Starkeya sp. ORNL1: one gene and its partner. The protein of the gene in region 2 interacts with the protein of the main gene of each other region in a pairwise test. Links are inferred from orthologs where the notes say so. Each region holds a gene or a part of one and is shown on either strand. Other genes may lie near its edges. The genes, in order: G3545_RS25530 and G3545_RS23870.

Region 1 (12,729 bases), 360 kb from region 2 along the record:
ACATGCCCTCCCGGCATATCGCCGGCTTGTACGGCTTTTTCATTGGAGGACAAGGCGCAAGGGCTGTCCTAAGCTCGACGCCTTGTCGCAGGCTGCATATCCAAATACCGCACGCTTCAGTTGCGCTCGACGCACATGGCGATGCCCATGCCGCCGCCGATGCACAGCGTCGCCAGCGCCTTCTTGGCGTCGCGCTTCTGCATCTCGTAGAGCAGCGTCGTCAGCACGCGCGCGCCGGAGGCCCCGATCGGATGGCCGATGGCGATGGCACCGCCATTGACGTTCACCCTCGCCGGATCCCAGCCGAGTTCGCGGTTCACCGCGCAGGCCTGCGCCGCGAACGCCTCATTGGCCTCGATAAGATCGAGGTCGGCGGCGCTCCAGCCGGCCTTCTCCAGCGCGCGGCGCGAAGCCGGGATCGGCCCGGTGCCCATGATCGCCGGATCGACGCCGGCCTGCGCCCAGGAAACGATGCGGGCGAGCGGCGTCTTGCCAGCGGCGGCGGCCTTGGATGCGGTCATCAGCACGACGGCGGCGGCGCCGTCATTGATGCCGGAGGCGTTGCCGGCGGTCACCGTCCCGTCCTTGGCGAAGGCCGGGCGCAGCTTGCCCATGGCGTCGATCGTGGCGCCGTGGCGCGGATACTCGTCGTCGGCGACGATGATGTCGCCCTTGCGCGAGGCGATGGTGACCGGCACGATCTCGTCCTTGAAGCGCCCGGACTTCTGCGCCGCCTCGGCCTTGTTCTGCGAGCGAACCGCGAACTCGTCCTGCTCATCGCGGGTGATCTGCCACTGCCGGGCGATATTCTCGGCGGTGTTGCCCATGTGGTAGCCATTGAAGGCATCCCACAGGCCGTCCTTGATCATGGTGTCGACCATCTCAAGGCCGCCCATCTTGGTGCCGTTGCGCAGATGCGCGCAGTGCGGCGCCTGGCTCATGGATTCCTGGCCGCCGGCGACCACGATGTCGCTGTCGCCGTTCATCAGCGCTTGATAGCCGAGCGCCACTGCGCGCAGGCCGGAGCCGCACAGCATGTTGACGCCCCAGGCCGGGCTCTCGATCGGGATGCCCGCGGCGATCGAGGCCTGGCGCGCGGGGTTCTGTCCGGCGCCGGCAGTGAGGATCTGGCCCAGTATGGTCTCGGTCACCGCGGCAGGCTCGACGCCGGCGCGCTCGAGCGCGGCGTTGATTGCAACCCTGCCGAGCTCATGGGCGGGAAGCGACGAGAGCGCGCCGTTGAAGGCGCCGACGGGCGTGCGCGCCGCGCCGACGATGACGATGTCGTCTTTCATGAATGCCGTCCTCCGGGATTACGGGCAGACCGGCCCCGTGGGAACCGGCGTTGTTGCTTATGTGTGGCCGCATGGTGGGAGGCTCAAGTGACCCGTGTCAATGCCGTCGCGAGGTGCCTCATGTCGACAATTTTGTGCGTCGAACAATCCTGTAGCGGTCGGTCTGGAAACGTCCTAGTGTTTCAAAGGGAAACGACTAAGGCGACAGGATAACATGGCAAAATCGACCGAGCCCGTCACCATCAAGAAGTATGCGAATCGCCGCCTCTACAATACCGGCACGAGCACCTACGTGACGCTCGAAGACCTCGCCCTGATGGTGAAGAACGGTGAGGATTTCGTCGTCTACGATGCGAAGACCGGGGAAGATATTACGCACTCGGTTCTCACCCAGATCATCTTCGAGCAGGAAGGTAAGGGGCAGAACCTGCTGCCGATCAACTTCCTCCGGCAGATCATCCGCTTCTATGGCGACAGCATGCAAATGCTGGTGCCGCGTTATCTGGACATTTCCATCGAGAACTTCACGCGCGAGCAAGAGAAGTTTCGCGATCAGGTGGCGAAGACCTTCGGCGGCGTTCCGAGCTTTGCAGCCTTCGGCGCAATGGAAGAGCAAGTGCGTCGCAACATGGAGATCTTCGACCGCACCATGAAGATGTTCATGCCCAATGGCCGCGCCGAAGACAGTGCGATTCCGGCGGAAAAGTCCGACGATCTCGACGAACTCAAGCGTCAGGTCGCCGAGATGCAGAAGCGGCTCGACCGCATTGGCGAGAAGGGCGAGAACAAGGGCTGAAAGGCCGCCGCCATTCTCTTGGCTATCGTCATCCCGGAACGGCCGCAGGCCGTACCCGGGATCGGATGACGTTGCGGAGAGCGATCCCGGCTCTCTGCCTACATCTCAGGGATGCAGCGGACGGGGCCGCTCGGCCGCAAGGCCTATCAGTGCGCCCTGGAGATAGTCGCAGCCCCATTGGGCAAGCTGCTCCGCGGTAGCCTCGTCCGGCACCCATTCGGCCACCGTCTGCATCCCCATGTGCCGCGCCAGATCGAGCAGCGTGCGCACGAAGAAGCGGTCATCCTCGGATTCCATCAAGGCGCGGATGAAGCTGCCGTCGAGCTTCAGCATGTCGACGCCAAGCCGGCGCAGATTGCGGAACGAGGTGTAGCCGGCGCCGAAATCGTCCATCGCCACCGTGCACCCGATCTCGTGCAGCCGGTGGACGAAGCGGCGGGTCACCTCGACATCATGGATCGCGGCGGTCTCGGTCAACTCGACGACGAGACGGCCAGCCAGGCCGCGCCGGCCGCGTTCCTCCAGCAACGCCAGCCAGGCCCGGTCATTGACCGTGCTTGGCGAGACATTGACCGAGAGCCGCATCTCCGGATTGGCCACCAGCACGTCGAGCGCCAGTTGCAGCACGCGATTGTCGACAAGCCGCATCAGCCCGAACTTTTCGGCGATGGGCACCACGGCAGCGCCGCTGAGCAGGCCGCCATCAGCGCCCTCGACGCGGACCAGGCATTCATGCAGCACGATGCGGCGCGAGGCCGCCTCGGCTATGGGCTGGAAGGCCAGCATCACCCGGCTGCCGGCGAGCGCGGTGACGATGTCGTCGGTCAGTCGCAGATTGGCGCGCCGCGCTGCTTCGCGCTCGACGCTCGGCTGATAGGGCTGGTAGCTGCCGCGCGCGAAGGTCTTGGCGTGCTCCAGCGCATCCTGCGCGTGGGTGAAGATCTCCGGCACCGCGCGGGCATGGCGCGGCGCGATCACCCCGCCCGCCGTCACCGAGACCGCCACCGCCCCGCCGCTGGTCTGCAGCGCATCGTCGACCACCGCCGAGATGAAGCGCTGCGCTGCGGTCGCCATGTCTTCCGGCGAGCAGTCCCGGAGTACGATGGCGAACTTGTTGCCGGAGAAGCGGCCGATCTCGTCATGGGCGCGCATCCGCGCCCTGAGGCGCTGGCCGACCATGTCGATGACCTCGTCGCCGACCTCGAAGCCATAGGCATCGTTGAGCCGGCCGAGATGGTCGACGCCGATCAGCAGGAAACCGAACTGGCTGCGATAGCGGGCCGCATCCGCCAGCCGCTCGCTGAGCAGCTGCGCCAGATGCTGGCGGTTGATGTGGCCGGTCTGCACGTCGATCCGCGCCGCACGGTCGAACTCGCGCTGGCCGAGATTCTGCGTGCCGATGCGGCGCACCACGCCCTCGACCCGCGCCGGCCTGTGGTCCGGCCCGGCGAACCAAATGCCGCGGTCCTCCAGCCAGACCGGCTCCTGCACGCCGTCGACCGATCGCAGGCGGTAGATGGTCTCGAAGCGGCAGCCGGTGCCGGCATCCAGATTCTTGTCGGCCATCACGGCCTCGACGCGGCTGCGCCCACCCTCTGGATCGACCAGCAAGGCATAGTCGGCGCCGCTCGCAATACTGCCAATGTCGGCGACGCCGAGCACCTCGGCCGCATAGGCATCCCAGATGAGCCGGTCCGGCACCACCGTCCATTGATAGGCGGCGCCGCCGCTCTCGCCGACAATGCGGGCGACGACGTGGGGTGTCAGCGCGGCTGCGCGGGAAGCGTCGGAATCAGAAGCACTCGGCAAAGACATCTTGGTCCGTATCAGGGAAGCCCCGGCCCGGGGACAGTCCCCTCTTACACGGTGATTTCGGCCCGGCGAGCAAAACCAGTGTCACCGCGAGCGATTTCCGCCGCAAGCGTTAACACTCCATGATGGCACTATGATACCGACAGGCATCGCCCTATTCGGGACGCTCGATGGCGAAATCGCGGCGCGCGACACGGATCGAGATCGAATAGCCGGCGACGATGTCGAGCAGCATCAGCGCGAGCAGAATCGCGAAGGTCGAGGTCGCCGCCGGCGCCACCAGAAGGAACTCCACCAGGGCAGCCACGAACACCAGGGTCGAGAGCATGTGGTCGACGATGGAGCGCGTCGAGGCGCTGGTCGCCTTCACGATCTCGAAGAACAGGAACGCCAGCGACAGCACGATGAAGACGTCGCTCAACGTGACGTCCCAGCTCACGCCGGACACCATCGGAACGCTGAACAGCACGTTGGCCCAGGCATAGCCCGGCGTGATGAAGGCAAGGATATTGTAGATCGCGAGCGGAATGATGAGCAGCGGAACGGTCGCGATCATCGGGGCCCCAGCAGGTTGTCGGGAAGGTAGCCGCTAACAGTCATCTACACGGCGTGCAGGGAAGCGGCCTTGCGGCCGCATCCAGATCCGCGCACCGGGGCGTGGCGCCCCGGATCGGGCTCACGCCCAGGCCAGGCTCACGCCTCGGCCTTAACCTTCAGCACCTGCCGGCCGCGATACATGCCGGTCTTTAGGTCGAGGTGGTGCGGACGGCGCAGCTCCCCCGAATCCTTGTCTTCGACATAGGTCGGCTGCTTCAGGGCGTCGGCGGAACGGCGCATGCCGCGGCGCGACGGGCTGGTCTTCTTCTTAGGAACGGCCATAGTCTCAACTCCTGTGCCGGCGTGTTCCATCGCCCGCAAGGGCGGCCGGTGCCGGATAGCGCATGTTCGGAGTGCGGGCTTATACAGTCTCGCGCCTTGAAGCGAAAGGGGGCGGGGAAGCGAAAGCAGACCCCGGCATCCGCGAGCCTCATCGGCCGGTGCCAAGGCACGAGGTGAGCTCGCCGCCCTCCGCCGGAATCCGCGCCTGCAGCCGCGCGGCGAGGCGCGACATCCCGGCCCCCGGCTTGGCCGCATCGCGTCGGTGCGGATTCGGCAGCATCACCGCGAGCAGCGCCGCCTGCCGGGCATTCAGTTCGCCGGCCCCCTTGCCGAAGGCGCGGCGCGACGCCGCCTCGATGCCGAACTCGCCGTTCGGGCCCCATTCGGCGATGTTGAGATAGACCTCCATCTGCCGTCGCTTGCTCATGACGAAATTGATGTAGAGCGCCAGCGGGAATTCGAGTCCTTTGCGGATCACACTGCGCCCGTTCCACAGGAACAGGTTCTTGGCGAGTTGCATGGTGATGGTGGAAGCGCCGCGCGACGCGTCGAGCCCGTCGCTCTCGTCAATGACATTGTTCAGCTCGACGAGGTCGACGCCCATATGCTGGCAGAAGCGCGCATCCTCCGAGGCGAGCACGCTCCGCACCAGCACCGGCGCGACGCGATCGAGCGACACCCAGTCGCGCACCACCGGCCGCAGTGTCGCCCAACGCGCCAGCATCAGCGTCGAGACCGGCGGCACGATGTTGTAGACGATGGTCAGCACCAGCGGGATGAGCGCGAGCAGCAACGCCGCTTTCGCGATCTTCCTCACCCATCTGCCGATCATCCGCCACTCCCCCGCCCGGCCCTTACCTAACGGCCGCGCACGGCTCTCGCCAACCCCGTGGCGTCACAAGCACTTGACCGCAACCCCGGTCTGCGGCACGCAGCCGCAGCAACCGGGCGATCACGTGATGACCGACAGCCTTACCGAGACCCTAGCCGCCACCGCCGACGCCGTCGCCGACTATATGGATCGCGCCATCACCGATACGGGAACGGCGAGCGCGCGCCTCGCGGACGCCATGCGCCATGCCGCGCTCGGCGGTGGCAAGCGGCTGCGCCCCTTCCTCGTCGCCGAGAGCGCTGCCCTGTTTGGCGTGCCGCGTGCCGGCGCCATGCCCGCCGCCGCCGCGCTGGAATGCGTGCATTGCTATTCGCTGGTCCATGACGACCTGCCGGCCATGGACGACGATGATCTGCGCCGCGGCCTGCCCACGGTGCACCGCGCCTTTGACGAGGCAACCGCTATCCTCGCCGGCGATGGCCTGCTGACGCTGGCCTTCGACATCCTCGCCCGCGAGGACACCCATCCGGACCCGGCCGTGCGCGTCGCGCTGATCGCCGGCCTCGCCCGTGCCGCCGGCACGCAGGGCATGGTCGGCGGCCAGATGCTGGATCTCGCCGCCGAGGGCCGATTCGACGATGCCGGCCGCGGCCGGCTGGGTGTGAACGACGTCGCGCGCCTCCAGGCGATGAAGACCGGCGCACTGCTGCGCTATGCCTGCGAGGCCGGCGCGCGGCTCGGCGGCGCGTCCGAGGCGGAGCGCGCAACGCTCGATACCTATGCGCTGGCGATCGGCCGCGCCTTCCAGATCGCCGACGACCTGCTCGATGTCGAGGGCGACGCCGGCGCGGTCGGCAAGGCAGTCGGCAAGGATGCCGAGGCCGGCAAGGCAACATTTGTCGAGCTTTTCGGCGTCGCCGGCGCCCGCGCCGAGCTTGGCCGACTGGTTGCGGAGGCGGAAGCGGCGCTCGCGCCCTTTGGCCCGCGTGCAACACTTCTTGACCAAGCGGCGCGATTCATCGCCAACCGGCGTAATTGACGGTATCCACCCCTCGACGCGGCGCCGTCTTGTGTCCATCTTATAGGTGACGTAAGCGTCGCGACGCGGCGGGTGCGTCGCTTGGAGGTTAAAATGCGTTTCGCCTCGTTCGCCATTGCCGCTGTTATCGCGGCTGCTGCTGCGGTTCCGGTCCAGGCTCAGGACGGATCGAGCACGCGCCTCATCATCCGCAAGCCGCCGCCGAAGTCGTATCTCGATCCCGGCACCGTGGTGAAGCCCGGCAGCATGCCGTATCTGAACTATATCGACACGCAGGCGATGCGTTATCCCTCGTACGGCAGCGACAGTTCCATCACCGGCAGCCGCTATCCGCTTCCGGATCGCTACTACCTGCCGGGTTACTGATCCCCGGCATCAGCTTTCAGATGGCAGGGCCGGGCCGTGAACATCCTTCTGGCCTTCGCCCCCTTCCTCGCCTTTGCCCTGATTGATCGCCTCGTCGGCGCGACCGAAGGTCTCGTCGCCGCGGCGATTATTGCTTTGGCGATGGTCATTCGCGACCGCGTCAACGGCCGCTCCCCCAAGATACTGGAAATTGGCACCGCCCTGCTGTTCGGCGGGCTCGCCGCCTATGCGCTGTTCGTCAAGCCCGACTGGTCGATCCTCGGGGTGCGGCTGCGCGTCGATGCCGGGCTGCTGTTGATCGTGCTGGCGACGATTGCGCTGCGCCAGCCCTTCACGCTGCAATATGCCCGTGAAAGCGTGGCGCCCGAGCTGTGGGACAGCCCGCAATTCCTGCGCACCAATTACGTCATCACCGCCGTCTGGGCGCTGGCCTTCGCCGTGCTGGTGATCGCCGACCTGGTGTTGATCTACCGGCCGGACATCCCACCGAAATTCGGCATCTTCGCCACCGTGCTGGCGCTGCTCGGCGCGGCGCGATTCACCAGGAGCTATCCGGACCGGGTGCGGGCGAACGCGGCCTGAGCGACGCGCCCCCTCTCCCCGACGGGGAGAGGAATATAGGCCGGGCGCGGCCTACTTCGCCCCGCCGAGCTCGGCGAGAATCGCATCGCCCATGCCGCTGGTGCCGACCACCGTGGTGCCTTCGGACTTGATATCGTTGGTGCGGTAGCCCTTGTCGAGCACGCCGGCGATCGCCGCATCGATGCGGTCGGCGGCCTCAGAGAGACCGAACGAATAGCGCAGCGCCATGGCGAGCGAGCCGATCATCGCGATCGGATTGGCGAGGCCCTTGCCGGCAATGTCGGGGGCGGCGCCGTGCACCGGCTCATAGAGCGCGCGGCGCTTGCCGGAAATCTCCTCGACGCCGCCGAGCGAAGCCGACGGCAGCATGCCGAGCGAACCGGTCAGCATCGCCGCGACGTCCGAGAGGATGTCGCCGAACAGGTTATCGGTGACCAGCACGTCGAACTGCTTCGGCGCCCGCACCAGCTGCATGGCGCACGAATCGGCCAGTTGGTGCTCCAGCGTCACGTCGCCGAACTCCGCACCGTGAACCTCGCTCACCACCTGCTTCCACAGCACGCCGGACTTCATGACATTGTGCTTCTCGGCCGAGACCACCTTGTTGCGGCGGGTGCGGGCGAGCTCGAAAGCGACGCGGGCGATGCGCTCGATCTCGTAGGATTCATAGACCTGGGTGTCGACGGCGCGCTTCTGGCCGTCGCTGAGGTCGGTGATGGACTTCGGTTCGCCGAAATAGACGCCACCGGTCAGTTCGCGCACGATCAGCATATCGAGCCCGTCGACCAGCTCGCGCTTCAGGCTGGAGGCATCGGCCAGCGCTGGGTAGCAGATCGCCGGACGCAGATTGGCGAACAGCTGGAGATCCTTGCGCAGCCGCAGCAGGCCGGCCTCGGGGCGCGCCTCATAGTCGACATTCGCCCATTTCGGGCCGCCGACCGCGCCAAGCAGGATGGCGTCGGCCGCCAGCGCGCGCACCATCGCCTCTTCGGAGATCGGAATGCCATGCACATCATAGGCGGCGCCGCCGACCAGATCCTCTTCCACCGCGAAGGAGGCGAGGCCCGTGGTCTCGAGCCAGGCAATGACGCGCTTCACCTCGGCCATCACCTCGGTGCCGATGCCGTCGCCGGGAAGCAGCAGGAGCTTATGGGTCGCCATGTCCATCCTCGCCTGAAAGTGCGCGTCGCTATTGGCCGCGAGTGCTAAAGGCTGGCGCCTCGGCTGGCAAGATGAGCGCTCCATAAAGAACCGCCGGCCCTTGCGGACCGGCGGCGGGAGGAGCAATGCGCCGGGGTGCCCGACGGGATCAGAAGGTCTTCTTCGTCATCTCGCCGGCAATGTAGTCGGCCTGCCGGATTGCCAGCGCGACGATGGTCAGCGTCGGGTTCTCGGCGCCGCCGGTGGTGAACTGGCTGCCGTCGGAGATGAACAGGTTCGGTATGTCGTGGGTCTGGCCGTGCTTGTTGACCACGCCGTCGCGCGGCTTCTCGCTCATCCGGTTGGTGCCGAGATTGTGCGTCGAGGGATAGGGCGGCGTCGGAATGGTGCGCGTCGCGCCCACCGCCTCATACATCGCCGAACCCTGCTTGTAGGCGTGGTTGCGCATGGCGATGTCGTTGGGGTGGTCGTCGAAATGCACGTTCGCCACCGGCATGCCGTTCTTGTCCTTGACGTCGGTGTTGAGCGTGACGCGGTTGGTCTCCTGCGGCATGTCCTCGCCGACGATCCACAGGCCGGCCATGTTGACATAGCCGTCCATCGCCGAGCTGAAGGAGCGGCCCCAGCCGCCGGGGTCCATGAAGGCGGCCATGAAGGGCACGCCGATGGAAAGCGTCTCCATCTCATAGCCGCCGACGAAGCCGCGCTTGGTATTAGGCGTCGCCTCGTCGCGCACGATCCCGGCCATGGTGGTGCCGCGATACATGTGCACCGGCTTCTCGAAGATGCCGTACACCGAGCCCGTCATATGGCGCATGTAGTTGCGCCCGACCTGGCCGGAGGAATTGGCGAGGCCGTCCGGGAACATCGCGCTTTCGGAATTCAAGAGCAGCCGCGGGCTCTCGATCGAGTTGCCGGCGACCGCGACGATGCGGGCCTTCTGGCGCTGCGTCTTGCCGTCCTTGTCGACATAGACCACGCCGGTCGCCTTGCCCGACGCATCATGCTCGATCTTCACCACCATGCATTGCGGGCGCACTTCGAGATTGCCGGTCGCCTCGCCGCGCGGAATCTCCGCGATCAGCGTCGACCATTTCGCACCCGACTTGCAGCCCTGGAAGCAGAAGCCGATCTGCTGGCAGGAACCGCGATCGTGGCGCGGCTCGCTGTTGATCGCCATGCGCCCGGTCGAGACCTCCTTGTAGCCGATCTTCTTGGCCCCGGCCTCGAACACCTTGAAGTTGTTGTTGCCCGGCAGGCCCGGAATGCCATTGGTCCGGGTCACCCCCATCCGGTCCTCGGCCTGCGCGTAATAGGGCTCCAGCTCGGCGAGCGTGATCGGCCAGTCGAGCAGGTTCGCGCCGTCGATATTGCCATAGGTGCTGGCGGTCTTGAATTCGTGCGGCTGGAAGCGCAGCGAGGCGCCGGCCCAGTGCACGGTCGAGCCGCCGACCGACTTCACGATCCAGGCCGGCAGGTTCGGGAAGTTCTTGTGCACCCGCCATGTACCGGACGTGGTGCGCATGTCGGTCCAGGCGAGCTGCGCGAAGCTCTCCCACTCGTTGTTGACGAAGTCTTCCATACTGTGCCGGGCGCCGGCCTCGAGGATCACCACCTTCACGCCCTTGAGCGCGAGTTCGGTGCCGAGCGTGCCGCCGCCGGCGCCGGAGCCGACGATGACGACGAGTGAATCATCATTCAGATCGAAGGGTGCAGCCATGTTCGCGTCCTCCCCTCAAAGCCAGGCAATGTCGTTGAAGCCGCGGTCGATATAGCCGCCCTTGTCGGCCGAGGCGCCCTCGTATCCGAAGATCGGCCACACCTCCTCCTGGTTGTAGAGGCTGACCACCATGCCGCCCCTCACCTTCTGGAAGAAGGCGCCGTCCTCGATCTGCCGCAGGATCGCGACGCGCTGGTCTTCCCAACCGAGATCGGCGTAGCCCACGCCGTATTTCGCCTTGGCGAGCGTATCGAGGGTGAGGACGCCGTCTTCCACCAGCGCCTTGAGCGCGGGATCGGTGGCGCCGGTCTCATAGACTTTCATGGCGATGGCGTAGTTGCGGTCGGGAATGCGGTCGTGCGGATAGATGTCGCGCGCCATCACGATCAGCGTGCGCATGGTCTCCGGCTTGAGATTGGTGACCTCGAGGCCCCAGGCCTCGTTCGGGTTCATCACCGCCGCGCCCGTCACCATGAGGGCGCCGGCACCGAGGCCAACCTTGACCGCTCCGGCAAGAAGCGCGCGGCGCGAAGGTCCGCGCGCGTCGATGATCGTCGTCATTGCTTCCTCCTGATATTATATTTTAGTTGTTTTGTCGTCTTTACTTGTAGCGCAGGCTTTATTTGTAGCGTCCGCGGCTCTGCAGCACCTCTATCTTGTAGCCATCGGGATCGGTGACGAAGAAGAACTTCGCGAGCAGCGAGCCCTCGCGGAAGAATTCCTTGACCGGATTGGGATTGAGCCCGAGCTCGATGAAGCGGGCATGCTCGGCGTCGAGATCATCGACGGCGAAAGCGATGTGCCCGTAGCCGTCGCCGAGAGTGTAGGGCTCGGTGCGGTCGTGATTGACGGTCAGCTCGACCTCGAAGTCGGCCGCGTCATTGCGCAGATAGATCAGCGTGAAGCCGTCAAAGCCGAAGCGGTCGGCAATCTTCAGTCCGAACGCCTTGCCGTAGAAATCCACCGAGCGCGCTTCGTCGAGCACCCGGATCATCGAATGAATGGCCTTGGCCAATATGCACCTCCTTCGGCGAGAATCCGCCAATCGAGAGGATGCTAGGCCGCGCCCGCGAGGCGTGGTGGTAGACCGCTAGCACATTGCCGCGCGGCCCCTTGTGAGGCGGGCGTGGCGGAGCCTCATTCAGCGGCCTGCAATTCGCTCGCGCACGCCCGGCGCGCCATCTCGCGCGGCGCGCTGGGCGCCTTGCCGCGCACTTCGCCGAGATAGATCAGGCAGGAGCAGCGCAGCAGCGAGGCGAAATTACTCACCTCCCCATGCAGTTCCAGCACCTCGTCATGCAGCGTGGTGACGAACTTGCCGAGACTCATGCCCTGATGGGCGGCGACCTCTTCGAGGATGGCCCAGAACGCCGCTTCCAGCCGGATCGACGTCGAATGGCCGCCGATCCGCACCGATCGCGTCTGGCTCTCATAGGTCTCGGGCGCTTGGCCCGCGAAGATGTGGCACATGGGGCGTCTCCCGGAACGTCCGATTATAGTTTCGAACGATTCCACTCCCGGAAGACGTGGATGTAAAGCCGGAAAACAGTCTAGGTCGCGCACTCATTGAGCGCGCGCGCGATCCGACGAAAGGTCGTCGAGCGCGACCCCGCTTGATGATGACTCCGTACCGGCTCAATCAGCCGTCACCTCGTGCGCGGCCTGGCGCCATAGCCCGCCATGAAAAGCGCGACACCGCTCTCGATCGCGATGTCAGCCCTCTGCTTCGTCAGCGGTTCGAGACCCAGCAGGCCGATCAAGGGGACGTCGACCGAAATGAGCTGGAGAAACTGCATCGCTGCAAGCTTCGGGTCAGGAATGGCCATGTCTCCCCTCTCGCTCGCGTCGCGCAGGAAGCTTTCGATCCTCTCCTGCAGGACCTTCGGGCCCGACTCGTAGAAAATGCGTCCGAGTTCGGGAAACCTCGGCACCTGGGCGATGATGCTGCGGTAGAAGGCGAGCGCGTCGCCGGTCGCGAACATCGCCATGAAATTCTGCGCGATGGTCCGCAGCACCTCCTCGACATCGTCGGAAGCCGAGGCCGACTCCCAGATCGCCTGTGCGGTCTGTCCGCACTTGTCGCTGACCAGGGCCGCGAACAGCGCCTCCTTGCTGGGGAAATAGGCATAGAGCGTTGCCTTGGAAACCTTGGCCTCCTTCACGATCGCGTCCGTGCTGACGGTGTCGTAGGGCTGGTCGAGGAAGAGCGCATGCGCCGCCTCCAGCAGCTGCCGCACCTTGGGATTG
Region 2 (4,978 bases):
AGCGCGTTCTGCACGATGTGCCGGCCGGGCAGCCCGACCTTGAAGCTGATGGTCTGGCCGAGGATGTCGGCGGTCGCGGTCGAGCCGTCCGGCTGCAAGGCGACGCTGAGCAGGCGGGCCTGCGAGCCCTTGTGCTCGCCGAAACCGACAATCTTCGCGATGCCCGCGGCCTTTGCCGCGGCGCGCAACCGGGCGAATTGCGGATTGTCGCGGTTCAGCACCGCCGCACCGCCGGGCTCGATGCCGGAAAATATCTCCGCCTTGGCGTCGGCAATGGCCTCGATGCCGGAGAACTGCGCGATGTGCACCGGTTCGATGGTGGTGATGATCGCGATGTGCGGGCGCACCATGGCGGTAAGCGGCGTGATCTCGCCGGGATGGTTCATGCCGAGCTCGAACACGCCGTAGCGCGCGCCGCGCGGCAGCCGCGCCAGCGAGAGCGGCACGCCCCAGTGATTATTGTAGGAGGCGGCGGAGGCGTGGGTCGGGCCGTCGGCACCGAGCGCGAACAGCAGCGCTTCCTTGGTGGTGGTCTTGCCGACCGAGCCGGTCACCGCGACGATGCGCGCGCCGCTGCGCTCCCGCGCTGTGCGCCCGGCATGCTCCAGCGCCCTGAGCACGTCCTCGACGATCAGCAGCGGCGCATCCGCCGGCAGCTCGGCGACCCGCTCGCTAGCGACGATGCTCAGCCCGGCGCCACGGCCGGTCGCGGCCGCGACATAGGAATGCCCGTCGCTATTGTCGCCCTTGATGGCGAAGAAGGCGTCGCCCGGAGCGAGCGTGCGGCTATCGATGGAGACGCCATTGATCGCCACTGCCGGCGCGCCGCGTAGCGTGCCGCCGGTTGCCGTGGCGAGTTCGTCCGGCGTCCAGAGCGGAGGCCCCTCCGCATGCACGTTCATTGATCGCGTCCCCCGAGCGCCTCGACCGCGCAGTCGCGGTCCGAGAATGGAAGCGTCCGGTCGCCGACAATCTGGCCGGTTTCGTGACCTTTGCCCGCAATCAGCAGTACATCCCCAGTTTGCAGCAGCCCGATGCCGGCGCGGATGGCTTCCGCGCGGTCACCGATCTCGCGCGCGCCGGGCACGGCCGCCAGTATCTCCTTGCGGATCATCGCCGGGTTCTCGCTGCGCGGATTGTCGTCGGTGACGATGACGAGGTCCGCCTTGTCGCCGGCGATGCGGCCCATGATCGGGCGCTTGCCGCGGTCGCGGTCGCCGCCGCAGCCGAACACCACGATCAGCCGGCCGGTCACATAGGGCCGGAGCGCCGCCAGCGCGGTGGCCAGCGCATCGGGCTTGTGGGCGTAGTCGACGAAGACGCCGGCACCGTTCCTGGTGCCGACCAGTTCGAGCCGCCCCGGCACGCCTTCGAGCTTGGGCAGCGCGTTGAGGGCATCGGCCGCCGGCGTGCCGGTCAAGATGGCAAGGCCGGCCGCCACCAGCGCATTCGCCGCCTGGAAGGCGCCGACCAGCGGCAGCAGGATGCTGCGCTGCTTGCCGGCGACCTCGACCAGCAGCCGCTGGCCGAGCCCTTCGTCGGTGCGCTCCAGCAGCGCGATACCGGCGCCGGTGATGCCGATGCCGAGCACTTCGAGGCTGTGATGCGCGGCGATTTCAGCCGCGTGGCTGCCCTCGTCGGTATCGACCCAGACCGCCGCCCCGCCGCCACGCGGCACCAGTTCGGAGAACAGCCGCATCTTGGCGGCGAGATAGGCTTCCATCGTCGGGTGGTAGTCGAGATGGTCGCGCGACAGGTTGGTGAAGGCCCCGGCCGAGATCCGCACGCCGTCGAGCCGGTGCTGGTCGAGGCCGTGGGACGAGGCCTCCAGGCACAGATGGCTCACGCCCTCGCTGACCAGCGTGTCCAGCGTGTGGTGCAGTTCGATCGGGTCCGGCGTCGTCAGCGAGCCATAGACCGCGCCGGCGGGCGCCACTACGCCGAGCGTGCCGAGGCTGGCGCTGGCATGGCCGTTCGCCTGCCAGATCTGCCGGGTGAAGGCGGCCACCGACGTCTTGCCGGAGGTGCCGGTGACGGCAGCGATGGTACCCGGCTGGCGCGGATAGGCCCGCGCCGCCGCCAGCGCCACCGCGCGCCGCGCATTGCCGACCCGCACATAGGCGATCTTCGGATCGAGCCCATCGGGGCGCTCGCCCTCCCCCACCACGGCGCGGGCGCCATGCGCGACAGCGTCGGCGATGAATTGCGTGCCATTGGCCTTGGACCCGGCAAGCGCGAAGAACACGTCGCCGGGCACCGCCTTGCGGCTGTCGAGCACCGGCCGACCGACGCTGAGCGTGGCGTCCGCGGCGCCATAGTCGGCGTCCGGGCCGATCAGGGCACCGAGGGAAAGCGGGTTGGATCGCGAGGCGTCGGACATGAAGGCGCTGTTCCGGCGGACCGCCATACGAAGCGGCATGGCGTCTGAATTAGACGGATAGCCGATTCCCGCGCAAGTTACGTAGAGGGAAATCCGGTGGACGTCACACTGCTTCAGCATCCTTCGAGGCTCGGACTTCGCCCGAGCACCTCAGGATGAGGTTCATCCATAAGCGCGACCTCATCCTGAGGTGCTCCGCGCAGCGGAGCCTCGAAGGATGCTCGCGCGGAGCGAGTGACCTCACTCCGGCCTGGACTGCGCCACCTGGTAGCCGGTGAGCAGACTTTCCACCGGCGGCAGATTGGTGCGCGGCATCTGGCCGAGCAGCGGGGCGATGCGGGCCATGATCTTGCCGGTGGTGGGGCCGGCATTCCAGCCGGCAGTGGCGAAGCCGTAGGTCTCCTTCAGCCCCTGCGGCTCGTCGAGCATGACGAGGATCAGGTACTGCGGGTCGTCCATCGGGAACACGCCGGTGAAGGTGGTGAGCAGCCGGGTCTTGGAATAGCGCCCGCCGATCACCTTCTCCGCGGTGCCGGTCTTGCCGCCGGGATTATAGGGGCCGGCGAACTCGACCAGCTTGGAGGCCGAGCCCTTCACGGCGTTGAGCCGCATCAGATAGCGCATCTTGGCGCTGGTCTCGGGCTTGATGACGCGCTTGGCCACCGCCATCGCTTCATCAGGCGTGCGCTTCATGAAGGTCGGCGGGATCAGCCAGCCGCCATTGACCAGCGCATTCACCGCCATCACCGCCTGCAGCGGGGCCACCGCGAGGCCGTGGCCGAAGGCGATGGTCGCGGTGTTCAGCTCGCCCCAGCGTTTCGGCACGATCGGAGCGGCGCTTTCCGGCAGCTCGGTGCGCAGCCGGTCGAGCTGGCCCAACTTCTCCAGGAACGCCTTGTGGGCGTCGACGCCGCACAGCAGCGCCATGCGCGCAGTGCCGACATTCGAGGAATAGGTGAACACCTCCGGCACGCTCAGCATGCGGTTCTGCGCGTGGTAGTCATGGATCCTGAAGCGGCCGAAGCTGAGGGCGCCGCGGGCATCCATCATCGAATTGAGATTGACCTTGCCGCTGTCGAGCGCCATGGCGAAGGTCAGCGCCTTGAAGGTCGAGCCCATCTCGAACACGCCGGTGGTGAGGCGGTTCAGCGTCTTGGGATCGAGCGCCTTGGCCGGCTCGTTGGCGTCGAAATCGGGCAGCGACACCATGGCGAGGATCTCACCGGTGCGCACATCGACCACGGTGCCGGCGGCGGCGATGGCGCGGAACTTCTCCTTCGCGGCGGCCAGTTCGTCGCGCACCACGTGCTGCACGCGCAGGTCGATCGACAGGTCCACCGGCTCCTGCTGGCGGTCGGTGGCGAGGCCGGCGAGGTGCAGTTCGGCAAGGCCGCGATTATCGACCCACTTTTCGAGGCCGGCGATGCCCTGATTGTCGATATTGGTCGAGCCCAGCACATGGCCGGCGAGGTTGTTGCCGGGATAGACGCGGCGGTTCTCGCTCATGAAGCCGATGCCCGGCAGGCCGAGCTTGTAGATCTCGCGCTGCTGCTGCGGTGTGATCTCGCGCTTCAGCCAGACGAAGCCGCGCTTGGAATCGAGCCGGGTGCGGAACTCGTCGGCATTGGCGTCCGGCAGCACCGCGGTCAGCGATTCCACCGCCTCGTCGACATCGATGAGGCGCTTCGGCTCGCCATAGAGCGAAGAGGTCTTCACGTCGGTGGCCAACACCAGGCCGTTGCGGTCCAGTATGTCCGGCCGCGCCGAGGCGACGGCGTCGGAATTCACCGCGCGGCGCGTCAACGCGCTCTCCGGCGCCGAGGCATACATGGCAAGGCGGGCGCTGATGGTGCAATAAACGCCGCCGAACACCAGCATGCACAGCAGGATGCGGGCGCGGGCCACGGCGTTGGGCTCCGGCCGGCCGCGGCCGGCGGCGCGGCGGACGATGCCGGGCAGCGCGCGGACCGGGCTCAGCAGACGCTCCGTGATCGTGCGGACGAGCGGCGACATCTCAGCGGGTCCTCTCGTGATAGCGGCCGACCGAGGCCGGCGGCAACAGCGGCGCCTCCGAGGTCACCGGCGCGGTATGCAAAGGCTGGCCGGAGGGGGCCGGCATGGCCGGGCCGGGCGAGGCCTGTCCCATCACCCCGGCCGATGGCATGGCGTCAAGCGGCAGCGGCGGGCGTGACGGCGCCGCCTGCTGCACCGGCACCGCCGGCCGCGCGGCCTGCGGCGGCGTGGTGGACGTGCCGGCGGAGGGTTTGGCCGTGCCCTTGCCGGTCTTGTCGGCGGGCGAGATCGAGCCGGTGATGGTCGGCCCGTCGACCAGCGCCTCGATCATGCCGCCGAGCACGTCGCTGCCCTGCTCGGGCTTGGCCGGCAGGCTGGCGAGATTATCCATCCGGTCGACATCCAGCGGCTGCATGTCGAGATGGTTCTCGGCCAGCGCCTGGATGCGGTCCGGCGAGGTGCGCCGCGCCCATTCGGCATTGAGGATGGCCATGCGGTCGCGCTCGGCACGGATGTCGCTGCGGAGCCGCGCGATCTCCTGCGCCTCGAAGGTCGAGGAATATTTCAGGTGATAGACCGCGCCAG

What was found.
Region 1: the proteins of G3545_RS23870 (region 2) and G3545_RS25530 interact in binary tests that used the Escherichia coli proteins (3 or more experiments, as listed by UniProt). The link is inferred for Starkeya sp. ORNL1 from one-to-one orthologs.

The regions. Positions count from the first base shown.
Region 1 is NZ_CP048834.1:5,407,957-5,420,685, reverse strand. The notes cover bases 3,773-6,578. They hold G3545_RS25530 (transglycosylase domain-containing protein), read right to left. Parts: upstream 5,615-6,578; coding sequence 4,931-5,614; downstream 3,773-4,930. Other genes in these bases: G3545_RS25525 (polyprenyl synthetase family protein), read left to right, coding at 5,742-6,578; rpmF (50S ribosomal protein L32), read right to left, coding at 4,597-4,782; G3545_RS25540 (hypothetical protein), read right to left, coding at 4,058-4,459; G3545_RS25545 (bifunctional diguanylate cyclase/phosphodiesterase), read right to left, coding at 3,773-3,900. Also shown: G3545_RS25555 (acetyl-CoA C-acetyltransferase), read right to left, coding at 117-1,295; polyhydroxyalkanoate synthesis repressor PhaR, read left to right, coding at 1,510-2,091; more of G3545_RS25545, read right to left, coding at 2,197-3,772; more of G3545_RS25525, read left to right, coding at 6,579-6,653; G3545_RS25520 (hypothetical protein), read left to right, coding at 6,747-7,019; G3545_RS25515 (hypothetical protein), read left to right, coding at 7,056-7,601; leuB (3-isopropylmalate dehydrogenase), read right to left, coding at 7,653-8,762; G3545_RS25505 (GMC family oxidoreductase), read right to left, coding at 8,911-10,482; G3545_RS25500 (Twin-arginine translocation pathway signal), read right to left, coding at 10,498-11,043; G3545_RS25495 (VOC family protein), read right to left, coding at 11,102-11,497; G3545_RS25490 (ribbon-helix-helix domain-containing protein), read right to left, coding at 11,620-11,952; G3545_RS25485 (TetR/AcrR family transcriptional regulator), read right to left, coding at 12,129-12,729. UniProt on the Escherichia coli protein: Peptidoglycan polymerase that catalyzes glycan chain elongation from lipid-linked precursors. May play a role in peptidoglycan assembly during cell division in collaboration with other cell division proteins.
Region 2 is NZ_CP048834.1:5,054,898-5,059,875, reverse strand. The notes cover bases 2,008-4,965. They hold G3545_RS23870 (penicillin-binding protein 2), read right to left. Parts: upstream 4,394-4,965; coding sequence 2,621-4,393; downstream 2,008-2,620. Other genes in these bases: G3545_RS23865 (hypothetical protein), read right to left, coding at 4,395-4,965; G3545_RS23875 (UDP-N-acetylmuramoyl-L-alanyl-D-glutamate--2,6-diaminopimelate ligase), read right to left, coding at 2,008-2,380. In the rest of the region: G3545_RS23880 (UDP-N-acetylmuramoylalanyl-D-glutamyl-2,6-diaminopimelate--D-alanyl-D-alanine ligase), read right to left, coding at 1-902; more of G3545_RS23875, read right to left, coding at 899-2,007; more of G3545_RS23865, read right to left, coding at 4,966-4,978. UniProt on the Escherichia coli protein: Essential cell division protein that catalyzes cross-linking of the peptidoglycan cell wall at the division septum. Required for localization of FtsN.